2 regions of the Rhizobium sp. USDA 4016 genome follow, and region 2 is predicted to be linked to the other one. Evidence: riboswitches for the same ligand, from Rfam matches in the RefSeq annotation. Region 2 holds a riboswitch; the other holds the start of a gene.

Region 1 (7,852 bases), on a different contig from region 2:
CGAGGCCAATGGCATGGCTTTCGTCGTTGCCATTTTCGATCGAGGGTACGGAGGAGATATAGCTCATGTCGGAAACGGCCGTCAGCGCCCGGATCGACATCTCGATCGTCTTGCCGAAATCGGGGCTGTCCATCGCGGCGGCGATATTGAGCGAACCGAGATTGCAGGAGATATCCTTCCCCATATGTTTATAGGAGAGGTCGTCGCCGTATTCGCTCGCCTCGCTCACCTGTAGGATTTCCGAGCAGAGGTTGCTCATGGTGATGCGGCCGGCGACCGGGTTGGCGCGGTTCACCGTGTCCTCGAACATGAGGTAGGGATAACCACTCTCGAACTGGATCTCGGCGATCACCTGGAAGAAGTCCCGTGCCTTGATCTTCTTCTTGCGGATGCGGCCATCGGCGACCATCTCGCGATATTTTTCCGTGACCGAAATTTCGGTGAAGGGCACGCCATAGACCCGCTCCACGTCATAGGGCGAGAACAGATACATATCCTCGTTGTTCTTCGCGAGTTCGAAGGCGATGTCGGGGATGACGACGCCGAGCGACAGGGTCTTGATGCGGATCTTCTCGTCGGCATTTTCGCGCTTGGTATCGAGGAAGCGCATAATGTCCGGATGGTGGGCATGGAGGTAGACGGCGCCCGCCCCCTGCCGCGCGCCAAGCTGGTTGGCATAGGAGAAGCTGTCTTCGAGCAGCTTCATCACGGGGATGATGCCGGAGGACTGGTTCTCGATCTGCTTGATAGGCGCACCGGCTTCGCGGATGTTGGTCAGCGACAGCGCCACACCGCCGCCGCGCTTGGAGAGCTGCAGCGCCGAATTGATCGAGCGGCCGATAGACTCCATGTTGTCCTCGACGCGCAGCAGAAAGCAGGAGACGAGCTCGCCGCGCTGTTTCTTGCCGGCGTTGAGGAAGGTCGGCGTTGCCGGCTGGAAGCGGCCGGAGATGATTTCGTCCACCAAGTCATGGGCAAGCTGCTCATTGCCGCGCGCCAGGGCCAGCGCCACCATGCAGACACGGTCTTCATAGCGCTCCAGATAGCGCTTTCCGTCGAAGGTCTTCAGCGTATAGCTGGTATAATATTTGAAAGCGCCGAGAAACGTCGGAAACCGGAACTTCTTCGCATAGGCGTGATCGAAGAGATCACGCACGAAATTGAACGAGTACTGATCCAACACCCCCTGCTCGTAGTAACCTTCGGTCACCAGGTAATCCAGCTTCTCCCGCAGATTATGGAAGAAGACGGTGTTCTGGTTGACGTGCTGAAGGAAGTACTGCTTGGTCGCCAGCCGATCCTTGTCCAGCTGGATCTTTCCCTCCTCGTCGTAGAGATTCAGCATCGCATTGAGCGCATGATAGTCCAGCGCTGGTTCAGCCGCCTTCGTGTCCGGCGCCTTCACCGCGCGTTCGAGAATTGCCGTGTCCAAAATCGTTCCAATCCATATCTGACGTTGACGACATCTTCTTGCGTGCCGATGAGCTCGAACCTGTAGAGATACGGCACTCCGCACCTTTGCGAGATGAGGTCGCCGGCGAACCCGAAGGTCGCTCCGAAGTTGCTGTTGCCCGAGGCGATGACGCCGCGGAGATTTGAGCGGTTTGCCGCCTCGTTGAGGAAACGGATCACCTGTTTTGGCACCGCATTCTTGCCGCCCTCGCCGCTATAAGTTGGCACGACGAGAACGAACGGATTCGCCGTCTCAAGGCCGGGTTCGCCACCAATCGGAATGCGCTGCGCTCGCAAGCCCAGCTTCTGCACAAAGCGATGGGTGTTTTCCGAGCGGCTGGAAAAATAGACGAGCCCGCCCATCCCAGCAGCCATCAAGCCAGAGCGCTGATCATGTCCGGGCGGAAGCCGGCCCAATGCTGCTCGCCGGCGACGACGACGGGAACCTGGCGATAGCCGAGACCCTGTACGAGCTCGTAAGCGGCAGAGTCGGTCGAGACATCGATGATCGTATAGTCGATGCCCTGCCGATCAAGCGCGCGGGTCGTCGCCGTGCACTGGACGCAGGCAGGCTTGCTGTAGACGGTGATGCTCATGGATATCCTCGCCTGTTTGATGGACATAAAGAGTTTCTCGGACATCCGCCGAGTCTGTGCGACAGGAATTCGAAAGGAAGGCAGGCACGATCGCTTGCCGGGCAGTGCTATAGGCCCGGCATTCGCGACGGTGCGGATCAGAACGCATGGACATAGACTTCACCCGAAGTGATAAGCGGGAGTTTCGGGGAAACGATGATGAACGATGATGGCGGCCGTTATGCCGCGATGGGTCATCGTTCGCCATCCGGACACCCCGCCCGTGGACGTTTTTGATCGAGGCAGGTCTCCTGGCTTGCGGGTCGCGGCATTGTTCTCGCCTTCCCGAGGCCTCACGCTCTCGGTGGCTTTGTCGAACGAATGCTCGCCGCTTACAGTTGCGGGGGCAGCTCCGGCATTGCTCGGCCCATCATGGACGTCACGCACCGGATTCCCGTCTTAGCTTCCGATCCTTGCGAATCAAAAGAACCTCGTACACAAGATATAGTAGACGAGGTTTGAATATCGTCAATCCCTATGAGTGGTCGCCGCTGAATTTCCGGGAATGAGTGCGACAGGGCGACGATGGTCATCGACGGCGACCATGAAGAAGTGGCCGCGCGCCGCAAATGACGCTCGCTCGACAGTACGTCCTCCGACCACAGTGCGACTTCGACAGTTATCGATGAACGCCCCATCCTCACGATCTTGGCCTGCGCCTCGACAATTTCGCTGGCGGCAATCGGCCGCTTGAAGTCGATCCGCTGCGAGGATGCCAGAACCGCCAGCCTGCCCGAACGACGGGAGGCGGCCACGAAGGCGTCCTTGGTCATAAAGGCAAGCGCTTCGCCGCCGAACATCTTGCCGACGCTGTTGGACTGATGGGCAAAAACCATGTCGACCATCTGCAGATCGTCATGGTGCATCTCCACGATCCCGTGGGGAAGCGCCGGCAGGTTCCAATCGCGACGATGATCCTCTCCGGGGATGGCCACCATATGGAAACACCAGGCGTGCCCCGCCTCCCCTGACGATGGAAACTCTCGCTTCACGCCCTCACAACCCGCTTGTCGTCGCGAGCGAGGCCATGCCGCAGTACTTTGGCCGCAGCGACCATGTTCACCAGCGCCGGACGGACCTCCTCCCAGTTCCTGGTCTTCAGGCCACAATCGGGGTTGACCCAGAGCTGGTCATCGGCCAGGCGCTGACGTGCGAGAGACAGCAGGTCCGTCATTTCCTGCACGTCGGGAACGCGGGGCGAATGGATGTCGTAAACCCCGGGGCCGATCTCGTTCGGATATTTGTAGTTCCGGAACGCGTCGAGCAGTTCCATCTTTGAGCGCGAGGTCTCGATGGAGATGACGTCGGCATCCATCGCCGCAATGGCGCCGATGATGTCGTTGAATTCCGAATAGCACATATGCGTATGGATCTGGGTCCGGTTGGCCACGCCACCCGAGCAAAGGCGGAAGCATTCGACGGCGCAATCGAGATAGGCCTTCCAGTCCTTGTGCCGGAGCGGGAGACCCTCGCGCATCGCCGCCTCATCGATCTGGATCATCCTGGCGCCCACCGTCTCCAGGTCGGTGACCTCGTCACGAATCGCCAGCGCGATCTGCCGGCACGTCTCGCTGCGGGCAATGTCGTCGCGAACGAACGACCAGTTCAAGATGGTCACTGGACCGGTCAACATGAACGTCTCGCTCGCGATCCTCGCCTTCGCCATGACGGCCGTGATCCGGTACCGCGCCAATGACGGGGCGCCCCAAAAACGACCGCGGATTGCCCACCATCAGGATTTGATCTGCTGGTCTATCAAGGTGGTCCGGCGCATCGCCATCGGACTCGCCCAGCGCCGCATGACCCTCGCCTACGTCATCGCATGGTCATGCTGGAGACGCGCCCATCAGGCGGCTGCTTGCAGGCGCGTCTACCCGGATCACCATGAGCAGCCGCGCTGCGCCAGAAGCGCCGCCCGGAATGTGCAAAGCTGCATGATAGCGATTACACACGTTGTCGGCTTTAAGACAATATGTCGGATGGAGACACTGCGCTGTAGGCTGATCCTGTTGTTCTGACATGGTTTTCTCCTTGGCACGGCAATTGCTCGGGCAAGGGCAACGACCTTACGCACCAGAGGCGGCCGATGGAGCTTGATTATGTACGCTAATTCGACAAACCTGCGTCCCTGCGCGGAGGGACAGTTTCCCACCGATGCAATCACCCAGGAATTGCTGCAGTTCGCCCAGACACGTGAAGAATGCCAATTCGGCCTCATCTTTGGATCCTATGCAATAGGGAAACGTGGGCGAGATATTGACGTTAAATTCTTTGTGTCTGGCGATGTAAGCGCGCAGTGTAGATCTGCATACACGAGCTTTGCGCAACGTATAAACCAGAAAATAGGTGCCCCACCACTAACGCATGAAGATGTACCATTCGAACATAAGGTCGTTCTTCCCGAGCGTATAATAGAGAAGGCCTTAGATCTGGTGGCTTTCAAGCGTAGTGACGGTTTCGTCATTCCGATGGTCGAATTCTCAGAGTCCTTTCTCCGATCCGAGCTATGCCAAATGCGCGCAGTATTGAGCGCCATAACCACCCCGCACGTAGTACTCGTGGATCGTCGAGGTGCATACGAAAATATAGCAAGGAGAGCGGCGAGGTCGGTAAACGAGTTGATTTCGAAAGTCTATGGCTTTGACTATCGAGACGAGGACGAATTCTTTCGATGCTTGACTGGACAGGTCGAAGGACGTCGCCCGGTTGAGCATCTCGGCTACAAACCATCTCCGGAACATAAGCAGTGGCTGCGAGAACTGATGCTTTGGGCGCATGGATAAACAAACTTGTATAAACCCTACGGAAGGACGACGCATGGAGGGTATTGACCGCGGAGGCGAGCGATCTGTTCGCACCGTCGAAGAGAACTACGATCTGGTCGCCGGGGCGGATTTGCTTCACAGAACGCTCGATCAATGCATTGCTTTCAAAAAGCGCCCCGAGGCTGGGTACGTTCACGGTCCTCATGAAAGCGCGCGATTAAAGCGAATGTACGTACGGCAAGCTCCTGTCCGAGGCTGCAGTTTTGAAGAGCTGGAAGATGAAATTCAGGTTGTTTTGAGAGAATTCCTTCAATTTTTCCTCGCCGAATTTCATGGGCTTCCCTGATGCCGGCAACAGTGTTGCGGCTTTGTCGGGCGCTTTGGTTGAGGCGCTAGCACAGCAGAATATGAACAACTCGACGTTTGCCGCGAAGGCCGCGACTTTCGTGGAAGTGGCGACCGTTTGTTGGCTTCGTAGATTGGCGCAATTTCCTGAAACCACGGAAATGAAGTCGGTCTTGGACGTAGGAGGAGTGGCAGTCACAGGAGGCACGATGGCCAATCTGTATGGCATCCTCATGGCCAGGAAACGTTTCAATCCCACGGTCTCGAAAGATGGGTTGCGCCGAGACAAGAAAGTTAGAATTCTGATCCCGGGCGGCCTGACGCACTATTCCGTGGTGGGAGCTGTCGCTATATCGGGTTTGGGTACTGATGCCATCCTTCCGGTGCCTACACGGGACTACCGATACGACCTCCAAGAACTCGATCGCATTCTACGCAATTGCTTGGCTACCGACGAGTATCCTATCTGCGTGGTAATCAACGCTGGGGATTCACGGACGCTTTCAATTGATAACATCGATGGCGTCATCGATTTGGTGAAAGAGCACGCGCCCGACGCATGGATCCATGTAGATGCGTGCCATGGCGGCCAGTTGCTGTTCAGCAAAGAGCGGCGTAGTCGCCTTCAAGGAATTGAGCGTGCGGATTCGATTTCCCTGGATCCGCATAAAGTCCTCTCAGTCCCTTACACGTGCAGCTACTTTCTAGTTCGCGACACTTCTGAGTTCGTCGGGTTTTGCACCTCTTCCACCCTTGTTATGGACGACCCTTGGTCATTGGGGCAGCTGACCCCAGGGATTGGGAGCAAGTCCTTTTCAAGTCTGAAGCTATATTTGCACATTAACAAACTTGGGCTGGAAGGAATGGCTACCTTAGTGGACCAGCGTTGCGCGTTAGCCGAGCAATTTTATCATGATGTGGAAGCGGACGGTGCGTTCCAAACTCTGCTCGGAACACCCGACATTAACTCTGTTCCATTTGTCTACGTTGGGCATGGTGGATCGACTTCCACGCTAGACGAAGTCTCCAGATTAAATCGGGCTATATACGCGCGGATGAGCGAACTAGGCAAATTTTACTTCCATGGGTTCTTGCTGAAGAACGACTCTCGAAAGTTGAAATGTGAGCCAACAGGCAAGCTATTCTGCCTCCGATTTATGTCAGGAAATCCAGAGATTACGCCGCATACGCTTCAGGCAGCCTTAGAGCACATTAAAACAATAGGTCGCGAAATTGTCAGCAAGGGTACACTATGAGGATCTCATTTCCGACTGTGCGGCCCCCATTGTCCCGTTACGTCTAGACCCGCGACCCTGACGGGGTTCATCGATCCGGTAACTTCCATGCGATTTCGCGTATGGGCAGCCGTAACAAGGTCCATGTCGCATCCCAGATCGGCCGCTTGGGATCGGATTCGTCTCGGTCTACCAGATCACCGACACCCCGATCATCCGGTTGACCGGCATCGAGATGAAGCTCGTCCCGCTCGACGTCACACATCTCTTCAACGCCATGAGTGCGCTTGGCCATCGCGAACCCGGCGTGGTCGGCGCGCGCTTGGCGATCAGCTCGCTCCACGCGGGATAATCGCTCACTTCGATCCTGCGGCAATGGGCATCGCCATTCGCGGCAAGCATGGTCCTGGACGAGTGTTCGTGGTGACAGACGCAATGTCGACGATCGGCACTGACATGGCGCGCTTTATTTTGAACGGACGTGAGGTATTTCGAAAGAGCGGTCGGCTGACGCTTGCCGACGACACGCTCGCCGGCACCGATATCGACATGCTTTCCTCTGTCCGTTTCGTGCGCGAAACCCTTGGGCTGCCACTCGAGGCGTCTCTCCGCATGGCATCTTCCTATCCGGCCGATGGCCTTGGGATTGGCGCGCGCAAGGGGCGGCTCGTGCGGGGAGCCGACGCCGACTTCGTGATTTTGACGCCAGAGCTTCGTATTCGATCGACTTGGATCGGGGGACAGAAGGCTTTCGATCAAATCTCGCAATGGGAGGTTACATTGCTCTGTCAGCCTTCCGGCAATATCGGCAATGCGGGCAACGTTATCAAGCTACCTCGACACCCAAGCGAGCCGGCGTCCTATGACCCCGGCAGGCTCACCTTACTACCTCGAACCTTCGGCCCCAGGTCGCCCCGGCGCGAGGCGTATGAATTTCTCATTCCATAACGATCAGAGGACCAAACTGATGGCATACGATACCAACGCCTCTGCCCCCTCCGACCAGGAGCGACACTGCAGGGCTAGAACCCAAAGAATCGCCCCCGCTTGTTCCCGTTCGGGTGCATTTCCACCCAAAGAGCACCGCGTTCTGTTAGATGCTCCCGAACGGGATCGCCAACACGCAAAGTGGACCGAAATGCTCCCGTTCGGGAACATCCATACTTGAATCGCATTCCGGCCTGGGCTATGCTCCCGTACAGGAGCAAAAATGATGAGCAGACGACCCATAGCTGCCTCTTCTCGAAAGGATGCAGCCACTCTCGCCAGACTTCTTGCGCAATCGCCAGCGGCGAAAGATTTGCGCGACAAGATGGCAGAGAGTGAGCCATCGCCGGTCAGAAGCTCGTCCAACTCCATCTCGTCCATGGCGTCGCGATTACGAAACGTCTTGGAGCAGGATCCGATAACAGAAACGCCT
Region 2 (7,852 bases):
TATAGCGCACGCCGTCCATGTCCTCGATCACGGCATGGTGGATGTGGCCGCAGATGACGCCGTCGGCGCCATGCTTTCGGGCTTCGTCGGCCACGACGCGCTGGAACTCGCCGATGAAATTGACGGCATGCTTCACCTGCAGCTTGGCCCAGGCGGAGAAAGACCAATAGGGCATGCCCATGCGGCGGCGGATCGCGGCCAGCACGACGTTGATCTTGATCGCCGTGTCATAGGCCCAGTCCCCGAGATAGGCGAGCAGGCGGGCATTGCGGACGACGACGTCGAACTCGTCTCCATGCAGGATCAGGTATTTCTTGCCGTCCGCGCCGTCATGCATCATGCGCTCGGCGACTTCGATACCGCCGAAATGCATGCCGGGGAAGTCGCGCAGGAATTCGTCGTGATTGCCCGGGATATAGACGATCCGCGTGCCCTTGCGGGCCTTGCGCAGCAGCTTCTGCACGACGTCGTTGCAGACCTGCGGCCAGTACCAGCTGCGCTTCAGTCGCCAGCCGTCGACGATGTCGCCGACGAGGAATATCGTATCGGCGTCGTGGTAGCGGAGAAAATCGAGGAGGAAGTCCGCCTTCGCCGCCTTCGAGCCGAGATGCACATCGGAAATGAACAGAGTACGGAAGTGTCGAGTATCCATATTGTCTTTCACAAGCATCTTGCCTGCGTCCTATCGTTCATCTCGCCTTCCAAAATCAGACTCGTGTTTCAGGAAGATGACAGATGCGCGAATTGGCGCATCGCAGCGCTCACGAGTTTTCCGCCCGGATGCGAATTTCTGACTGTCCCTTCCAGCCGATTGATGTATGGAGAAGTCTTCAAAAGATGTGAGTGCGGCAGCGGAGACGGCAATGGATCATCAGGAAAAATCCAAGACGGAGAAGAACGAGACAGGCGGAAACCTCGACGAACAGGCGCTTTTCTTCCATCGTTATCCCCGTCCCGGCAAACTTGAAATCCAGGCGATCAAGCCGCTCGGCAACCAGCGCGACCTGGCACTCGCCTATTCGCCCGGCGTCGCAGCACCTTGCCTTGCCATCCGTGACAATCCGGAGACGGCGGCCGATTATACCTCGCGCGCCAATCTCGTCGCCGTCATCTCCAACGGCACAGCGGTTCTCGGCCTCGGCAACATCGGCCCGCTCGCCTCCAAGCCCGTCATGGAAGGCAAGGCCGTTCTCTTCAAGAAGTTTGCAGGCATCGACGTCTTCGACGTCGAAATCGAGGCCCCCACCGTCGACCAGATGGTCTCCACCATCGCCTCGCTGGAGCCGACCTTCGGCGGCATCAATCTCGAGGACATCAAGGCGCCGGAATGCTTCGAGGTCGAGCGCCAGCTTCGCGGGAAGATGAAGATCCCGGTCTTCCATGACGACCAGCACGGCACGGCCATCATCGTCGCCGCCGCGATCCTTAACGGACTGGAACTTGCCGGCAAGAAGATCGAGGATGTGAAGATCGTCGCCTCCGGCGCGGGTGCCGCAGCACTCGCCTGCCTCAACCTCCTGGTGACGCTCGGCGCGAAGCGCGAAAACATCTGGGTCCACGATATCGAAGGCCTCGTCTATGAAGGCCGCACCGAACTGATGGACGAATGGAAGGCTGTCTATGCACAGAAAAGTAAGATGCGTACGCTCGCCGACAATATCGGCGGCGCCGATGTTTTCCTTGGCCTTTCGGCTGCCGGTGTCCTGAAGCCCGACCTCCTGTCACAGATGGCGGACAAGCCGCTCATCATGGCTCTCGCCAATCCGACCCCTGAAATCATGCCAGACCTCGCGCGCGCCGCCCGCCCGGACGCAATGATCTGCACCGGCCGCTCGGACTTCCCGAACCAGGTGAACAACGTCCTCTGCTTCCCCTATATCTTCCGCGGCGCGCTCGATTGCGGCGCCACCGCCATCAACGAAGAAATGAAGATGGCGGCCGTCAAGGCCATCGCGGGGCTTGCCCGCGAGGAAGTGTCGGACGTCGCGGCCCGCGCCTATTCCGGCGAGACGCCTGTCTTCGGTCCGAATTACCTCATTCCTTCGCCCTTCGATCCGCGTCTCATCCTGCGCATCGCCCCGGCTGTCGCCAAAGCCGCCGCCGAGACGGGCGTCGCGTCGCGGCCGATTGCCGATTTCGACGCCTATCTCGATCAGTTGAACCGCTTCGTTTGGCGTTCGGGCTTCGTCATGAAGCCGATCTTTACCAGCGCCAAGCTTTCTGAGAAGAAACGCGTCATCTTCGCGGAGGGAGAAGACGAGCGCGTCCTGCGCGCGGCTCAGGTTCTGCTGGAGGAAAAGACCGGCGAGCCGATTCTGATCGGCCGCCCCTCGGTCATCGAGGCTCGCCTCAAGCGGTTCGGCATCCGCATTCGCCCGAACATCGATTTCGCCGTGGTGAATCCCGAAGACGACCCGCGCTACCGCGACTATGTCGAAGACTACTTCGCCCTCGTCGGCCGCGCCGGCATCAATCCGGAAGCCGCCCGCACGATCGTGCGCACTAACAACACGGTTATCGGCGCCTTGTCGGTGAAGCGCGGCGAGGCGGATGCCCTCATCTGCGGCGTGGAAGGCCGCTTCGACCGCCACCTGAAAGACGTCGGCCAAATCATCGGCAAGCGGCCAGGTGCCTGCACCTTCGCCGGTCTCAGCCTATTGATCACCCAGAAAGGGCCGGTCTTCTTCGCCGATACCTTCGTGAACTACAATCCGACACATGAGGAAATCGCCGAGATCGCCGTTCTCGCGGCCCAGGAGGTTCGCCGCTTCGGCATTACGCCGAAGGCCGCGCTGATCTGCCATTCGAATTTCGGCTCCCGAAACTCCGAGAGTGCACGCAAGATGCGCGATGCCCTGCAGCTCGTGCGCGAACAAGCCCCCGATCTGGAGGTCGATGGTGAAATGCAAGCCGGTTCTGCACTGTCGGAAGCGCTGCGCAAGCGCGCCATGCCGGATAGTTCGCTTGCCGGCGAAGCCAACCTATTGCTTTTCCCGAACCTCGATGCCGCCAACATCTCGCTCGGCCTCGTCCGCACCATGATGGATGCGCTCCATGTCGGCCCGATTCTGCTGGGGACCGCACAGCCTGCGCATATCCTGTCGACTTCGGTCACCTCGCGCGGCGTGGTCAACATGGCCGCGCTTGCCGTCGTCGAGGCTTCTCAGCCGGCGTAAGTTGTCGCAAAATGCGAAAATGCGTTACAATTGCGTCGCCAGCTTGTTAACGGAAGCAGGTTAGAAAGCCGGGATGCGGCGAATGTCACGCCGTGCTCTGGCCTGACCTTGCTGCGGGATGATGCCGTGAAACGCCGAAACCTGACCCTTGCGATCCTGCTTGCCTTGGCCGCGCCTGCTGCCGCGCAGACGCATGCGATCTGCGACGACCTGCGCGGCCGCATCGCCGATCTGCCCCATGTCATCGGCAACGGCCCCGAAGTCCGCCAATATGCGAGCGCGATCGCCGAGCAGAATCTCGAGCTTCGTAAAGTCCGCAACGACCTTCGCGGCTACGGCTGCTCGATGGACAGCATGGTCGTGATCGGCGGCGAGAATGCGGATTATTGCAGCGAGCTGCAGCAGTCCGAGGCGCGCATGGTCGACAACATTCGATACCTGCAGGAGCGGCGCAACGAACTGCGCAATCAGGGCGGCGCCGATTATCGCGTGCGCCGCGAGCTGATGGCGGCGCTCGAAGACAACGGCTGCAACGACGAACTCGACTATGCGCCGGATCCGCAGGCCTATGCGCCGGCACCAAGTCCCGAAGAACAGGCGATGCGGAGCGATACCTTCATTCCGCTTGGAGAAGGCGAACACGGCGACATGCAATATGGCGTGCCGCGCGGCGAGCTCATGTCGCATGTCAGCACCATGTGCGTGCGCACCTGCGACGGCGGCTTCTTCCCGATCACCACGAATGCAACATCGATCGATTTCAACCGCGACGCAGCGACGTGTTCGAAAATGTGCCCCGGTATCGAGACGGAGCTTTTCTATCAAGACATCTCGAATACCGAAGCCGCAAACATGATCTCGGCCTCGACCGGTGCGCCCTACAGCGCCATGCAGAATGCCTTTGCCTACAAGAACCGCGCGCCCGGCCAAAAGTCCTCCTGTTTCTGCAATCTCTCTGCCTATTACGAGAACATGCGCAAGAATCAGGCGATCAGCGAACCGCCGAGGAAAGGCTCGATCACCAGTATCAAGACGAAGCCGCCATCGGGCGCCGCGTCCACACCTGCCCCGCAGCCGCAGGTGCCGGACCGCCCTTATGACCCGGCGAATAGCAAAGTCCGCCAGGTCGGTCCGCAGTTTCTCGCCGGCGATCAGGGCGCGATCGATCTCAAGAACCCCGCAACGCCCGGACCGCAGCCGCAGCAGAACTGACGCGTTACTGGCTTCCCCATCGGTCGGAGAAGACCAGTTCTTCCAGCGGCAGGCGCTGTCGCCAGCCTTTCACGGCCAGTTCCGGCGCGGTGTAAAGCTGATCGACATAACCGAGGCAAAGCCAGGCGACGATCTCGATCCGCTCCGGAATGCCGAGCAGTTCCCGAATATCCGCATCGTGGAAGATGCTGACCCAGCCGACCCCGATGCCTTCGGCCCGGGCCGCAAGCCACAGGTTCTGCACGGCGCAGACGGTCGAATAGACATCCGTACGCGGATTGTGGGTGCGGCCGATGACCACCGGCCCTGCCCTGTCCGGATCGCAGGTGACGCAGATGCTGAGCGGTGCCTTGCGGATGCCTTCGAGCTTCAGGCTTCTGTACATATCCCGCCGCTCCTCTTCAAACATCTCGGCCGCTTCCTTGTTGGCGCGCGAAAACGCCTGCCACGCGGCCTGGCGCACCTTCGGATCGCGGATCACGATGAAATTCCAGGGCTGCATGAAACCGACCGACGGCGCGGCATGCGCTGCCCCAAGCAGCCGCGACACCAGATCGTCGGGCAGAGGATCGGGCAGAAACTGGTCGCGCACGTCGCGGCGCGTTTCGATGGCTCTATAGACCGAGGCCCGGTCGTGTTCGGAGAACTCGCCGGCCGGCACCAGCGCGCGGGCGAAAGGATCAAGTTGCATCGTTAAATCCCCAACAATGCTTGAGCACCCGCACCGCAGCGCGGGAAGCGTCAAAAACCTCGCCGCCGTCCGCGCGGTTCGGTCTATCTTGCCAGGCCGGTCTTCTGACTTGGCGTCACCCGCTTTCTGCGGCCTTCCCGGCAGATGCCAGTGGCCATTGTTGCAGCAAGCGTCAGCCTCACAGCGTTGGGCACGTTCCGGTCCTTCACCGGATTCCCGATTCTCCTGCTGGATGCAGGCACCTGACGGCAGTCTCTATCTCCTGAGTCGGCGCCTCGTTCAAGCCTCCGGGAAGTAACGCACATAGGCAAATTCGTCACCATCCGGTGACCAGCAGGGTACATTGATCGTGCCCTGCCCACCGAAGAGCTCGAACAGCGTAGTCAGGTTGTCGCCGTCTATGTCCATCAGCCGCAGCCGCACATCAAGGTCGCGCGGATGATCGAAGACGTCCGGATCGTAAGAAAGGATCAGCACCTTGTCGTTCTTCGGTGAAGGATGCGCAAACCAGTTGCCGTAATTGTCGTGCGTCACCTGCTCCAGGCCGGTTCGATCCGGATGGATGCGCCAGATCTGCATGAGACCGGTGCGGCTGGAGTTGAAGTAGATCCATTTCCCGTCGGCCGAATAATCCGGCCCGTCGTTTCGCCCCTCGCCATGCGTCAGCCGCTTTTCGGGGCCACCATCGACGGAAATCGTATAAATGTCGAAGACGTCGTCGCGAATGCCGCAATAGGCGAGCTCCTTCCCGTTCGGCGACCAGCCGTGCCAATAAGAGGGCAGATTGTCGGTAATCAGCCGCGGCGTCCCGCCAGCCGCCGGCAGAATATAGATCGCCGACTTGCCGAATTCCGTCTTGTCCGAAATGACGATTTGTGTCCCGTCCGGCGAAATGCCGTGATCGTTATTGCACTGCGTCGCAAAATCCGTATCGACCTGCTGGAGGCCGCCGGAGCCGTCCGGCCGCAGCCGGTAAAGCAACCCGTCGCCATTCAACAGCATATAGGCGCCATCGGGCGAAAAATTCGGCGCCTCGATCAGCTTTTCCGTCTGGACGACAATCCGGCTTTCCCCGGTGCGGATATTATAGATCTCGACCGAACTGCGCATGCATCCTCCCAGATTTTGGGTTACCGGTCGCGGAACCGGTTGGTGATCGGGTAGCGGCGATCGCGCCCAAAGTTCTTTTTGGTGATCTTCACGCCCGGAGCCGACTGCCGGCGCTTGTATTCGGCGAGATAGAGCAGATGCTCGACGCGGTGGACGGTCGCCACATCATGCCCACGCGCGAGGATCTCCTCGACCGCCATCTCCTTCTCGACGAGGCATTCGAGGATGTCGTCGAGCACCGGATAAGGCGGTAGCGAATCCTGGTCCGTCTGGTCCGGGCGAAGCTCGGCGGACGGCGCCTTGTCGATGATGTTCTGCGGGATCACCTCGCCGGACGGCCCCAGCGCTTCCGGCGGCACATGACCATTGCGCCAGCGCGACAGCGCATAGACCTGCATTTTGTAGAGGTCTTTGATCGGATTGAAGCCGCCGTTCATGTCGCCGTAGAGCGTCGCATATCCAACCGACATTTCCGACTTGTTGCCGGTCGTGACCACCATGGAACCGAACTTGTTGGAAATCGCCATCAGGATCGTGCCGCGCGCCCGGCTCTGCAAGTTCTCCTCGGTAATGCCGCTATCGGTTCCTTCGAACAGCGGCGAGAGCGCCGAGGTGAAGCCCTTCACCGGCTCCTCGATCGGCACGATGTCGTAGCGGCATCCGAGCGCCTTGGCGCAGTCGGCCGCATCCTTCAGCGAATCGGTTGACGTGTAGCGATATGGCAGCATCACCGTTCGGACGCGCTCCTCGCCGAGCGCATCGACGGCGATCGCCGCGCAGATCGCCGAGTCGATGCCGCCGGAAAGGCCGAGGACGACATTCTTGAAGCCGTTCTTATTCACATAATCGCGGAAACCGACCAGGCAGGCGCGATAGTCGGCCTCGTCGGGCTCGGGAATACGTGACATCGGGCCTTCGCTACAGCGCCAGCCGTTTTCGCCGCGCTTCCAGGTCGTCACCGCCAGCGCGGTTTCGAACTGGCTCATCTGGAAGGCCAGCGATTTGTCGCCATTGAAGGCGAAACTCGCACCGTCGAAGACGAGTTCGTCCTGCCCGCCGAGCTGATTGGCGAAGATTAGCGGCAGGCCGGTTTCGATCACCTGCTTGAGCGCCACCTGATGGCGCACGTCGACCTTGCCGCGATAATAGGGTGAACCGTTCGGCACCAGCAGGATTTCGGCGCCACTTTCGGCGAGTGTCTCGCAGACGCCGAGATCGTTCCAGATCTCTTCGCAGATCGGCACGCCGATCCGCACGCCGCGGAAATTCACCGGCCCCGGCATCGATCCTTCGGAAAAGACGCGCTTCTCGTCGAACTCGCCGTAGTTCGGCAGGTCGATCTTGTCACGCAGCACCAGGATCTGGCCGCCGTCGAGAACTGCAACCGAGTTATGCCGCCCCGTCTTTCCCTGCCGCGGGAAGCCGACGATGACGCCGGGGCCGCCGTCTGCGGTATCGGCCGCGAGGTCCTCGACCGCCTTCAGGCAGGCCCTCAGAAAGGCCGGTTTCAGCACGAGGTCTTCCGGCGGATAACCGGAAATGAAAAGCTCCGTCAGAAGCAGCAGATCCGCGCCTTGGCGGGCCGCATCGGCGCGTGCCTCACGAGCTTTGGCGAGGTTTCCGGCGACATCGCCGACTGTCGGGTTCAACTGGGCAACGGCAA

The links. Region 2 has a riboswitch for cobalamin ahead of bluB (5,6-dimethylbenzimidazole synthase). Riboswitches for the same ligand answer to the same signal wherever they lie in the genome.
Region 1: it holds a riboswitch for cobalamin, as region 2 does, so the genes downstream of both, nrdH (glutaredoxin-like protein NrdH) here and bluB (5,6-dimethylbenzimidazole synthase) in region 2, are expected to answer to the same signal.

Annotation. Positions count from the first base shown of each region.
Region 1 is NZ_JBWCCY010000003.1:256,349-264,200, forward strand. It holds gene nrdE (class 1b ribonucleoside-diphosphate reductase subunit alpha) at 1-1,432, opposite strand, end outside; gene nrdI (class Ib ribonucleoside-diphosphate reductase assembly flavoprotein NrdI) at 1,402-1,815, opposite strand; gene nrdH (glutaredoxin-like protein NrdH) at 1,827-2,048, opposite strand; cobalamin riboswitch at 2,312-2,536, opposite strand; partial or broken gene ACZ9DP_RS14320 (hotdog domain-containing protein) at 2,738-2,953, opposite strand; gene ACZ9DP_RS14325 (hypothetical protein) at 2,909-3,058, shown strand; partial or broken gene ACZ9DP_RS14330 (5-methyltetrahydropteroyltriglutamate--homocysteine S-methyltransferase) at 3,076-3,720, opposite strand; gene ACZ9DP_RS14335 (hypothetical protein) at 3,719-4,105, shown strand; gene ACZ9DP_RS14340 (hypothetical protein) at 4,905-5,198, shown strand; gene ACZ9DP_RS14345 (pyridoxal phosphate-dependent decarboxylase family protein) at 5,185-6,453, shown strand; partial or broken gene ACZ9DP_RS14350 (amidohydrolase family protein) at 6,689-7,185, shown strand; gene ACZ9DP_RS14355 (helix-turn-helix transcriptional regulator) at 7,646-7,852, shown strand, end outside.
Region 2 is NZ_JBWCCY010000004.1:1,732,789-1,740,640, reverse strand. It holds gene ACZ9DP_RS23780 (UDP-2,3-diacylglucosamine diphosphatase) at 1-652, opposite strand, end outside; gene ACZ9DP_RS23775 (NADP-dependent malic enzyme) at 864-3,176, shown strand; gene ACZ9DP_RS23770 (DUF2865 domain-containing protein) at 3,303-4,388, shown strand; gene bluB (5,6-dimethylbenzimidazole synthase) at 4,393-5,079, opposite strand; cobalamin riboswitch at 5,157-5,340, opposite strand; gene ACZ9DP_RS23760 (TolB family protein) at 5,359-6,189, opposite strand; gene ACZ9DP_RS23755 (NAD+ synthase) at 6,210-7,852, opposite strand, start outside.